DNA from 4 places in the Alteromonas sp. P256 genome. Region 3 is predicted to be linked to each of the others. Evidence: predicted binding sites of a transcription regulator. Region 3 holds the regulator's gene; each other region holds the start of a gene.
The links. Region 3 encodes sigma-54, which starts transcription at its own class of promoters, with help from an activator protein. Its sites were predicted from a motif close to GTTGGCACGNNNNTNGNNT; they were not measured.

Region 1: a site for sigma-54 is predicted at 1,469-1,487, ahead of flhA (flagellar biosynthesis protein FlhA). Genes of this name have one in related genera too.
Region 2: a site for sigma-54 is predicted at 2,038-2,056, ahead of V7R39_RS01395 (LPP20 family lipoprotein). Genes of this name have one in related genera too.
Region 4: a site for sigma-54 is predicted at 1,297-1,315, ahead of V7R39_RS14865 (PEP-CTERM sorting domain-containing protein). Genes of this name have one in related genera too.

Annotation. Positions count from the first base shown of each region.
Region 1 is NZ_JAZETM010000001.1:246,069-249,223, reverse strand. It holds gene fliR (flagellar biosynthetic protein FliR) at 1-264, shown strand, start outside; gene flhB (flagellar biosynthesis protein FlhB) at 315-1,439, shown strand; gene flhA (flagellar biosynthesis protein FlhA) at 1,543-3,155, shown strand, end outside.
Region 2 is NZ_JAZETM010000001.1:313,251-316,405, forward strand. It holds gene flgA (flagellar basal body P-ring formation chaperone FlgA) at 1-46, shown strand, start outside; gene flgM (flagellar biosynthesis anti-sigma factor FlgM) at 150-479, shown strand; gene flgN (flagellar export chaperone FlgN) at 792-1,223, shown strand; gene V7R39_RS01395 (LPP20 family lipoprotein) at 1,377-1,811, opposite strand; gene V7R39_RS01400 (flagellar assembly protein T N-terminal domain-containing protein) at 2,488-3,155, shown strand, end outside.
Region 3 is NZ_JAZETM010000001.1:552,339-555,493, reverse strand. It holds gene rapZ (RNase adapter RapZ) at 1-255, opposite strand, end outside; gene ptsN (PTS IIA-like nitrogen regulatory protein PtsN) at 316-762, opposite strand; gene hpf (ribosome hibernation promoting factor) at 776-1,063, opposite strand; gene V7R39_RS02420 (RNA polymerase factor sigma-54) at 1,093-2,592, opposite strand; gene lptB (LPS export ABC transporter ATP-binding protein) at 2,670-3,155, opposite strand, start outside.
Region 4 is NZ_JAZETM010000010.1:137,595-140,749, forward strand. It holds gene V7R39_RS14855 (PEP-CTERM/exosortase system-associated acyltransferase) at 1-359, shown strand, start outside; gene V7R39_RS14860 (ThiF family adenylyltransferase) at 363-1,217, shown strand; gene V7R39_RS14865 (PEP-CTERM sorting domain-containing protein) at 1,362-2,240, shown strand; gene V7R39_RS14870 (tetratricopeptide repeat protein) at 2,491-3,155, shown strand, end outside.

The DNA of each region.
Region 1 (3,155 bases), 310 kb from region 3:
GCTCATTGGGGCGGTTGGATGTTTGTATCTGCCATTACATTGTCGTTAGCACCTATCGTCTCATTGCTGGTGGTAAACCTTGCCTTTGGTGTTATGACGAAAGCGGCCCCCCAGTTAAATATTTTCAGTATTGGTTTTTCTATAGCGCAGATGATGGGGTTACTTATCATCTGGATAACCCTAGGTAACTTTACGGCGCACTTTGAAACGCAGTGGATGCGCGCTCAGCAATATATGTGTGAGCTGTTGCGAATATGTTCTTAGATTTCAGAAATTATGTTGATTTAAGAAATTATGTTGGTTTGAGAGAATAGATGTCAGATTCAGCAGAAAAAACAGAAGACCCCACGGGGAAAAAACTCGAGGATTCCCGAAAAAAAGGGCAGATTGCGCGATCCCGTGAGTTATCCACCACGTTGGTGCTTATTATCAGTGCCGTCATGTTTTTATTTGTGGGAAGTTGGATTGCTGAATCGGTTTTCACACTCACTCGCCGTATGTTTATTTTGTCTCGTGACGAAACCTACGACACCACGCATATGTTAGCTGCGTGGGGAGACGCATTTTCTACTATCAGTGCGCCCGTACTTTTGTATATGGTTGTGGCCATGATTGCCGGTATCTATGGTTCAATTGCCTTAGGCGGTTATAACTTTACATGGAGCGGTGCCAAACCAAAAGCCTCCAAAATTAGCCCAATTCAAGGCTTCAAGCGCATGTTTGGCACGAATGGCTTGGTGGAGTTACTTAAATCAATCGCCAAGGTTATCACTATAATCGGCATGGCGATTGCCGCACTGCTTTTGTTTCAAGATGAAGCCCTGCATTTGGATATGGAACTCTATCCTGGCAACATTTTCCACGCCCTTGATATGCTTAAATGGGCATTTTTACTTCTTGTGTGCGGCATGATCCCTATTGCGCTTATTGATGTGCCTTATCAAATGTATAAGCACAATGAAGAGATGAAAATGACCAAGCAAGAGGTCAAAGACGAGCGCAAAAACGCAGAAGGCGACCCTATGGTAAAAGGACGCATACGCCGTTTACAATATCAGGCAGCCTCCAAACGAATGATGCAAGAAGTGCCCAATGCTGACGTGGTCGTCACTAACCCCACCCATTTTTCTGTGGCGATAAAGTATGACGATAATGGTAACCGTGCTCCCGTTGTTATTGCTAAAGGGGCTGATGAGCTTGCCATGCACATACGAAAAATCGCCACGGCCAATGATGTGCCGCTTATACCATCGCCTATGTTAGCCCGCGCTATTTTTTACTCAACAGAAGTTGACGATGAAGTACCCAACGCCTTGTTTATGGCCGTGGCTCAGGTACTGGCCCACGTCTACCAACTAAAAGCGCATAGAGCAGGAAAGGGCAAGCGTCCTAAGCCTTTAAAACGCGACTTACCCATACCTCCAGAATATCGTCGCTAGAGCATCTTTTATTTTATAAAAAACCTAAAGCTGGCACGTTAGTTGTTATATCTCTATCAGATTAACGTTAAGCGTCAATTTTCTGATAGAGAGACATCCAACGATGCAGTTATCCGGCTATCTTCAGCGGTTCGATAAGAATCAGTTGCAAAACTTCACCAGTGGCTTAGGTGCCCCCATAGTTTTGCTTGCCATTATGGGTATGGTCATTCTACCCATGCCCCCCTTTCTTCTAGATGTGCTGTTCAGCTTCAATATTGCATTGTCCTTGGTCATTATTCTGGTGGCGGTTTTAACCCAAAAGCCTGTCGATTTCGGTATTTTCCCACTTGTATTGCTTATTGCCACGGTATTGCGGCTTGCTTTGAACGTGGCTTCCACGCGGGTTGTGTTGTTGTATGGCCATGAAGGCGGCGACGCTGCGGGTAAGGTTATTGAAGCCTTTGGTGCCGTGGTTATCGGTGGTAACTACGCAGTAGGTATCGTGGTATTTGCTATCTTACTGATTATCAATTTTAAAGTAGTTACCGCTGGTGCGGGGCGGATTTCTGAGGTGAACGCTCGTTTTACCCTCGATGCAATGCCCGGAAAACAAATGGCCATAGACGCCGATTTAAACGCCGGATATATCGACCAAGACCAAGCTCGGGAGCGCCGTGAAGAAATAACCGCAGAAGCAGATTTTTACGGTTCTATGGACGGTGCGTCAAAATTTGTTAAAGGCGATGCTGTTGCTGGCCTGTTTATTATGCTTATCAACATCGTTGGCGGTCTGTTTATCGGAATAATTCAATATAGTCTGTCATTTGGCGATGCGATTGAAATTTATACGCTACTGACTATTGGTGACGGCTTAGTCGCTCAAATACCTTCACTGCTGTTGTCGGTTGCTACCGCGATTATTGTGACTCGTGAGAATGAGTCTCAAGAAATGGGTAAAGAAATTCGCGGGCAGCTTGGCAATAACCAAGCGCTGTATATAGCCTCAGGCGTGTTGTTCGTCATGGGAATTATACCGGGAATGCCCCATATTGCGTTTCTTGGTTTCTCTTTTCTTATTGCTGGTGTTGCTTATTTTCAAACTCACAACGCGAAGAAAAAAGCAGCTGAGCCACAAGTGCCAGACACGCTGTCACGAGACGAGTCAGTCACGCCAGAGGTGAAAGAGCTTGGGTGGGACGATGTACAGCAGGTAGACACAATCGGTCTTGAAGTGGGTTACCGTTTAATACCATTAGTTGATAAGTCCCAAGGGGGCGAGCTATTAACCCGTATTAAAGGGGTACGTAAAAAACTGTCTCAAGAATTGGGTTTTCTCATTCCCCCTGTTCATATTCGAGATAACCTCGACTTAGAGCCCAATACGTACACCATCGCGATGCTTGGCGTTACCATTGGCGATTCAGTGATAAGCCACGATGAAGAGTTAGCAATCAATCCAGGGCAAGTGTTTGGCAAGTTAGAGGGAAGGGCAACAAAAGACCCTGCCTTCGGTCTTGATGCGGTATGGATTAAACCGAACAAGCGAGAGCACGCACAGACACTTGGTTACACCGTAGTCGATGCTGCAACGGTAGTGGCGACCCACCTAAGTCAGCTGCTGACGAATAATGCCTATCAGCTTTTAGGCCACGAAGAGGCGCAGCAGCTTCTCGATATGCTAGCGAAGCAGCACCCTAAACTCGTAGAGGGATTAGTGCCTGACATACTCCCTCT
Region 2 (3,155 bases), 240 kb from region 3:
TATAGCCAAAGTCGCCAGCGTAGAGAAAGTCGTGATACAATTGTGATAATGGCGTACGAAAACTATCCTTTTTACGTTAATTTGGGCTAAAGAAAATGTATCAGCGGCCGATAACGTTTATAGAGGTAAAAAGGTAGTGAGGAACTATTATGGCTATTAATAATATAAACAATGGGTTACCAAAAAATCCCGTTGATAACGGGAAGGTTTCACAACAAAACCAGACCCAGCAAGCTCAACAGCAAGCGACTGCTAAAAGCGCCACCGCGGCGCCAGCACCTCGCCAAGATTCTGTTTCGTTGACGCAATCGGCCCAGCAGCTGAACCAGGTTCAGAAGAAAGGAACTGAGGCGCCAGTTAATCAGGAAAAAGTTGATCGTTTGAAAAAAGCAATTCAAAGCGGTGATTACCAAATCAACCCTGAAGTGCTTGCAAGTAAGATTGCAAAAGCTGAGGCAGAAATTTTCGGCACCAAATAGCCATTGCGCAAAGCACTGGGTAGCGTTAGCGCAAAGCTCTGGAAATGACTAATACTCAGTAGTGAGGGTATAACGTACATTCCAAGCATCGCTATTTTAGTATTGCCGCCAATGGCCCTATGCAACGCTAAAGGCTTTATGCAACGCCATAGGCTTCTGCCAATCCTCTTGCGGTGAGATCTAAAACGCCAACTTGAAAGCCACCATCTAAAAGCGTACATTAATAAATTATGACGTGCCAATTTCGCAAAGAACAGCTACCAATAGAGGCTTAGCTTTCAGACACGGCGAATGAACCATAAGAGTAATAAATTGACGAATCAGCATGCTAACCTAACATCGGTATTAAGCGCTCAGGTGGATAAGCTGACGGCGCTTTCTGGACTTTTAGAAAGAGAGCTTCACCTCATCAGTTCTCGTGATGCTGAAGCGTTAATGACTTTACTCGATGAAAAAACAAAGCTGCTAGAAGAAATCCAAAAGCTAGACGCTACAGCAGAGTCTATGTTTGCCAATGGCCAGTCTTACACAGAAAAAGACGATGCGCTTACAGACAAGGCTAAAATCTTGCTTGACGATTGTAAGTATCGTACTCAAGTAAACCAAAAAGCAGTTGAACAGGGCCAGCTTCGCTTAACCCACCTGCGCAACCTGATGATGGAAGTACGTGCGAAAGAATCGCTTACGTATGACAAGAAAGGAAAGCCGAAGGGCGGCACACTTGGTTCAGGTGTGAGCGCATAGCGTTTATACTAAGCGCGTATAAATAGCGCTTGTAAATAACGCGTGTACACCCCTTTGGGCATAACTCTTACAATCGCTACTTTTTACGCATAGTGTACTTCAATATCCCCTTCACGAAAAACCGTTTTAATATAACCAGCCTACCTTCGCCGCTCAGTAATATTTAACGTCTTTTACTCTTCGAGGCTTAGCCGTCGTCAAATATATGTCGTGCACACGTTTCATATCCAAAGAAAGTTCTGTGACATACGTGTCTTCACCTACCGGGTAAGTTTTCACAATTTTTGCTCCCCTGATTACGCCATCCACAGAAGCACGTAAGGACTCACTATCAACAACAAGGCTAGATAATGATTGGCTGCCTTCAATACGCTGACCGTAAACTTGTTCGGCTAACTCTCTGTAAGCTTCTAGTTTTGACGCTTTCATCGCCATTAAAAGCTTTACGTTAGCATTACTGCCCTGCTGCGATTCAATAGGGGCATAGCCTATGGCGGTAAGAACAGGGTAAGACGCTGGCTCAACCGTTTCCCACTCAACATGCTTATCGATGATGCCACAGCTCGCGAGCGTCATGATACTAAACATAAGTAAAGCAGCTTTCACTCTAACAACACTTGTTGAATTACCCATTACATTCTTTCCTATTTCTGATATCACGCGTAACGGTTAACTTAAATGCTCACCCTGTCATCATTAATTTTAACGGTGTGCGTTACGCTTATATCTGCGATAATTTTTATGCTTGTGCTTTGCTTGTATTTTTATCCGCAAGGCCTGTGCCTAAACTCTGCAAAGCCTGTGCCTGATTGTGTAGCAAGGCCTGTGCCTAATCGTATGTGGTTCACAAGAGAATACGTTTGAAATAATCTATTTATATTCTGCTTAAACTGCTTAAAACCTATTTACCGCAATATGGCTTAATCATAGTGCTAACGACTCGCGCTTTTTGTAGAGCTCATTCTTTTTAGTTGCTAAGCCTTTTGAGCTGCTGCGCTTGTTAATTACGCTTCGCAACATTTTCCCCTATCACTTGGCATTGTTTTAGCATAGCTCTTTAGGATGACAAGGTCATTACTGAATACGTAGCGTCATTTTTATGTAAAAGCGCTTTAGGTAAAAGAGCTACCAAAAAGCACTCAATACCACATTGAGAAATTTGCTGAGTCATTCATACAGTCATTACAGAGCCGTCGCAAATAAACGTTAATAAACGTCAAACACAAATAAGCGATACATTATTTGCAGAGTTCGTGAGGTTTATATGCAAAATAAAAAGATAAAAGGCTACGCCATTTTGATCAATGTGTGTGTGGCACTGGTTTGCCTAATTGCCCTGTTTGGTGGGCAATCCCATGCCATGTGGTATGAGGCCAAAGGACGAGCGATTATCTTAAATGGTGACAAAGAAACGGCTAGACGTGAGGCAATTGAAGAGGCTCTCAAACAAGCCATGCTTTTCTCAGGGGCATCTATTAAAAGTGTCCAACAGCTTACCAATGGATTACTCGAAAACGAAGAAATGACGATCCGGAGTACAGGCGAGGTTGAACAATTAGAAATTATCGACGAAAGGTACAATGGCGAAGTTTTCACGGTGAGTATTAGAGCTGATATTTTCCCTGCCTCCCAACAATGCACCGCCATATCTGACATAAAACGGTTTGCAACAACACACTTCCTTATTTCAAATAGACAACAACTTACCGAGGGCAATATTAGGCACTTAGATGAGGCGGTAACTAAACGCTTTGCAGACTTAATGGCGAATACGACTGATACGCTTCGCTTGTCTTACATTGCACCGCATACAGCAAAATTTAAAAGCGAATTTACCGAACAAAACGTGCGCTCTTTGTCTCAAAGAGGGAACTCTCAATTTGTAATAGTAGGTACCATTGACGACTTGAGCATTAAAAGAGAAACAGCCTC
Region 3 (3,155 bases):
AATGTAAACAATCGTCATCGACCAAGATGAGGGAAGGTAGTCTAATATTTCTACCAAATCGTTGGGATTCTTTGGTAAATTGCGTACGTCGATACTCACCGCTACCTGATCGTATTCATCCACAACAGTATGGGTGAGCGTTGGTAGCAAATTGACGGGAATGTTATCGACACAATAGTAGCCCAAATCTTCCAGTGCTCTTAATGCCACCGACTTTCCTGAGCCTGAACGACCACTGATAATGATCAGCTTCACCGATATTTCTCCCTAAACAAAAAAATGACGAAAACGTCAATGTATCTTTTGAAACTGTCTTTAGATGCCAAGTGCTGAAAAAATATCTTCGTTGGTTTTGGCTCTTCGTATTGCTTTGACAGTGTCTTTGTCGCTCAGCTTACCAGCCACTGTCGCTAAGGTTTGTAAATGTCCCTCTGTCTGTTCTTCAGGCACTAGCAGTGCAAAAAATATATCGACAGGCTTTTCATCGAGAGCGTCAAAATTAATCGCTGGAATGCAGGTTACAATAATGGCCATAACGTGTTCTAAACCCGCTAAACGACCATGAGGGAGCGCTATACCGTTACCTATTCCTGTACTGCCCATCCGCTCTCTAGATAGAAGACTATTCAACACGGTGACTTGGTCAATGTCGGTATTGTCTTGGGCAGCAATATCGGAAATGATCTCTAATATTCGCTTCTTGCTATTGCACTGAACCGCACACTCGGTGCGGTCCAGGCTTACGATGGCTTTAATATCCATACTTAATTATCTATTAATGCTTTTTCAGTTTTTCCTTATGCTTGATCACCTGCCTGTCGAGTTTATCGACCATGCTGTCAATCGCTGCATACATATCGGTATTTTCTGAGGATGCAAATACTTCGGCACCACTTAAGTGCATCGTAGCTTCTGCTTTTTGATTTATTTTTTCTACGTTCAGGATGACATGCACATTAGAAATGTGATCAAAGTGACGCTCAAGTTTACTAAACTTCGTATCGACATAATTACGCAAAGAATCGGTGATTTCCACATGATGACCAGTTAGGTTGATTTGCATATTTCGTCTTCCTTTTTAATATAACGCCTTTAGATAAGGCTTTTGCGTTGGTTAGACGGGGGTATCGATAAAGACTCCCGGTATTTTGCTATTGTCCGCCGAGCGACTTTTATGCCTTGCTCTGCCAACAATAAAGCAATTTTGCTATCGCTTAATGGTTTGCTTGGCGTTTCTGCTGCTACCAATTTCTTTATTAACGCACGAATAGCCGTTGACGAACACTCGCCGCCAGACTCGGTTGCTACATGACTAGAAAAGAAATACTTCAATTCGTAAATACCGCGCGGCGTATGCATATACTTCTGAGTCGTTACTCGCGATATTGTGGATTCGTGCATATCCACCATTTCTGCGACATCATTGAGCACCATTGGTTTCATCATTTCTGGTCCGTGCTCAAAAAATCCCATTTGCTGCTGAACGATACAGTTAGCTACTTTCATTAAAGTATCGTTTCTAGACTCTAAACTCTTTATAAACCATTTAGCTTCTTGCATATGAGAACGAATAAACTGAGAGTCACTGCTGTTCTTCGCCTTTCGACTCATTGCTGCGTATTGCTGATTTACACCTAGCTTAGGCAAGCTGTCGGGGTTGAGTTCAACAGTCCAGCGACCGTTTTTCTTCGCCACCGATACATCTGGAATAACATACTCAGGCTCTTTAGTAACTAAAGCACTACCTGGGCGAGGATTCAAGGTTTGAAGTAAACGCATTGCCTCGCGCAGTTCATCTTCCTTCAAGCGGCTCTTGCGCATAAGGGTTCTATAATCTTTGCTACTGAGCAGGTCAGAATAGTCCTCAATGAGTCTTCTCGCTTCATCTAACCAAGGCGTGTCGTCAGCAAACTGGCGCAGCTGCACCATTAAACACTCTTGCGGAGAGCGAGAGCCAGAACCGATAGGGTCAAACATTTGAATGCGTTTCAGTACACACTCAACTTCATCTAATTCGATTTCTTCTTCAACATTTTCTGTTTCGATATCTTCAAAATTTACCGCTTCTAATATCTCATCTAGCGTAGCGGTTAAATAACCGGACTCGTCAATCGAGTCGATAATGGCAACAGCGATAGCTCTGTCGATATCAGAAAAAGGAGTTAAACGCATCTGCCAAAGCAGATGAGTTTGAATGTCGTCAGTGGTTTCGCCTTGGAAAACGTGGTCATCATCGTTATTTGACGGGCCAGGCGCAGGCGCTGAAGAGGCTGAGTAATATTCGTCCCAGGTGCTATCAATTGGCAGTTCATCGGGTAAGTCGTTCTTTTCTAAAGCATCACCCGACTCTAGTGTGTCGCTGGACGCTGACGCGGTAGCTTCGATTTGGCTATCGTCATTATCCATATTGTTTTTTTCTGCCTGAGGCTCGTCATTACCTTCTTCTACTTCTAACAGAGGGTTTGAGTCGAGGGCCTCCTGAATCTCCTGTTGAAGATCGAGTGTAGACAGCTGCAGCAGCTTGATTGCCTGCTGCAACTGTGGAGTCATCGTTAGTTGTTGACTAAATTTTAACTGTAAAGATGGTTTCATCTATATCTTATTTTAATGCTCTTGAGTGAATATACCTGAGCGCTTATGAAAAATGACAATTAGGTTACACACAATAACTATAGCCTGAATTGTTCGCCTAGGTATACATCCCTTACTTTTTGATTACTTAAAACCTGTTCCGCCGTTCCTTGCGCAATAAGTTCACCATGACTTACGATGTACGCCTTTTCACAGACATCCAATGTTTCTCGAACGTTGTGGTCGGTAATGAGTATACCCAACCCTCTGTCGCGCAAGTGCTGTATTATCTTCTTTATATCATTAACTGATATGGGATCAACACCAGCAAAAGGTTCATCAAGCAAAATAAATTCAGGTTTTGCTGCTAATGCTCGTGCTATTTCTACTCGGCGACGTTCTCCACCGGAAAGACTCATGCCCATACTATTACGTATATGGTTGATATTAAATTCATCAAGTAGCGCATCGGCTTCTTCTTCCTGCTGCTGTGAATTTAAATCCTTTCTGGTTTGTAAAATCGCCATAATATTTTCATGCACAGTGAGCTTTCGAAAAATGGACGCTTCTTGTGGTAAATAGCC
Region 4 (3,155 bases), on a different contig from region 3:
GAAAACGTGAAATGGATCGCTTTTCTGGCGCGGCTCTGGGTGTGATCAATGAAGAAACTTATTCTGAAGAGGAATTACGATGTTTTCCGTTTATTGCTATCGGCCTTTATTTTTCAGCAGCAGCAATAGTAATCAAAGAAGACATTAAGCACACGTATGTAATGATGGAACCAAGGCTCGCTCGTAGTATGAGATTTATAGGCATTCACTTCGAACAAATAGGGCCTACCGTAGATTATCATGGCAAGAGAGCTCCTTATTACATTAACCCCTCTTTGCTTTATAAAAGCCTCAAACCAACCTTTAAAATTATGCTTAACGATATTCAGAGACAAATTGATACGTTTCCACGAGGGTAAGACATGTTCGACTATAAAGCCGCATTTTCACGAAATATTGGTTGGGTAACTGAAGATGAACAACAAACTCTCAAATCGAAAACAGTTGCTATTGCAGGTGCTGGTGGTGTGGGCTTCGAACACGCCGTAACCCTAGCGAGGTTAGGCATAGAAAAGTTTGTGATTGCAGATTTCGACCATTTTGAAATTCACAATTTTAATCGGCAAGCTGGTGCATTTGTTTCGACGATTGATAAACCTAAAGTGCTGGTTCTAGCTTCAGTATTGAAAGACATCAACCCAAATTGCCAAATTGAAATATTCAATGAAGGTGTAGCGGAAAGTAACCTTGAATCATTCTTCGATGACGTAGATATCTACGTCGATAGTCTTGACTTTTTCGTGATCAAAATCCGCAGACTTATCTTCAACTTTTGTAAACGAAAAAACATACCTGCTATTACCGCCGCACCTTTGGGCATGGGTACTTCGGTGCTATGTTTTACTGCTTCTAGTATGAGCTTTGACGACTATTTTGATATGAATGATAGCGAGGAAGAAGAACAACAGCTTCTAAAGTTTTTGGTTGGTCTGTCTCCTAAAATGCTCCAGCGAGAGTATTTAATGGTGCCGGGAGCCGCGAATTTTAAGGAGAAAAAAGGGCCCTCTGTTGCGATGGCCGTAAAGTTGTGTGCCGGCATAACTGGCACTAACGTAGTTAAGTTATTGTTGAAGCGGGGAAATGTCATTCAAGCTCCTAAAGCACAGCATTTCGATGCTTATAAGAATAAGTTTGTTGTCACCACATTAACTTGGGGAAATCGCGGTCCACTACAAAAGCTCAAGCTCAAAGTAGCGAGAAAATTAGTTTACCAATAGAGTGTCGTAATTTTTTACAAACTAATTACGCTGACGATCCAAAGAATCACTTTACGTAAAAAAAACAACACCTTAAAAACATGGCACACTATTAGCTTAATGATTTAGGTAACCAACAACCAGACTTTAAAAGACGGAGTCGTCATGAAAAATTTAACTAAAATTGTAGCAGGATTAGCTTTACTTAGTAGCGCAGCTGTAACAACCGCTTCGCCATTATTTGTTGACACTGGCGTGAACGGAGATGGAGACGCAGATACAAGAACAGACACTTTCCTTTCTTTCGTGTTCAACCAATTCACCCCTACTTCAGCATATTTGGACTTAGAGGGCGACGGCATTAACAACGGAACATTAGTGTTTGACAGCGGTGTTGCAACCATTGGGTCGCTGAGTCCTCTAGGGTTTGGCTCTTCGCTAGAGGGTTTTAACACTGATTGGGGCCTTCAAATCGAATATGAACTATTCGGGTTTGCTGCAATTGCTGATGACGTTAACAACAATGGTCTTTTCGAAGCTGGCGATACGCTAGCGGCTCAGTTTGTCGACGGCTTCTTAAACATGAATTATTCAGACAGTAACGGAAGCACCCCGTTTTTACAAATAGACGTTACAGGCTCAGCGTTTAACATTAACCAGGGCGTTAATTTTTCTATCTTTGGCCAGCCAATTTCTGCAAGCAACATGCTTAATACTGAAGAATCGTTTTTCGGTAGTACTGGTTTTGGAGATTCGATTAACAACTTAGACCCTGTTAACATCAGCGCGCTGTCTAGTTTACTCATCGGCGATGCGACACAGGCTCCAACGGTAGACAACAACTTTGGCGTAACAACGTTCCAACAGAACGTGCTTGACTCTCTTGGTCTAGGTACACTACCCCAAACTGCTCAGTGGTTAACAAGAACAACTAGCATCAATACTGCAAGCCTTACACTTGAGGTGCCTGCGCCATCTAGCCTAGCTGTTTTCGGACTTGGGCTACTAGGTTTAGGTTTCTCTAGACGCTTAAAAAGCAAATAAATATTGATATAGCATACTAGTGCCAAGCCCCCAATTTACAACTGGGGGCTTTTTTATGTTAAGCCGTAAAGCATATTTAGGGCGCTCATGTGCCCCTTTGTTTTTGATATGATAAACAGCTTTCATAACAACATAGAGTTAATATTATTTTTCCTCGGCTTTTTTCATCATTGTAAAAATACATTCGTTTTGTGTTTCTGTATTTATTTCTTCGCTTTAGGAAGGTAAAGTAAAGCGAAAAGGAATCGCTATGAAAAGATACGCACTTTACCTCATACTCTGCGCAACTGCATTTTCGTGCAGCCAACCGCATAAAAATATAGACACATCTAATCCTGATGCATTTTTTGAACAATACTCTTCTAGTGAAGCAGAAGTATTGCTTAAAGAGAGTATACAGCGCGCTCCCGAGAATATTCAATTACGGCTATTACTAGGGCAGTCTTATCTTTATCAAGGTAAGTACGAAAGTGCCGAAAAAGAATTTATAAACTACCTAGAGAATACGAAAAGTGATTTGCTAACGAATACCTTTTATGAATTATATGCAGAAGTATTATTTTTCACCGAAAATCAAGCCCTCTTAGACACTGTTCCGCTTGAAGCACAACAACAAAGCGTAAAAGTAACGACGCTGGTAAATTCGAACCGTGGGTTTGAAACGCCTCAAACCACAGAGCAGAATACGGTGCTTCACGATGTGAATACCACTTCTCTTGATATCGACGAATTGACACAACACAATTATTATCTGTACTTTGCAAAGCTCGAAAAACTGTTCTCTCAGGCCGATTACCGGCAGGCTGCTCATATATCTGAGCCGCTTAAACGTTTGCGTCCTTTCGACAATCAGGCGCTGTTTTATTCGATGCTTTCATACTATAAAGACGGAAGTTTTCAAGAAGCAGACACACT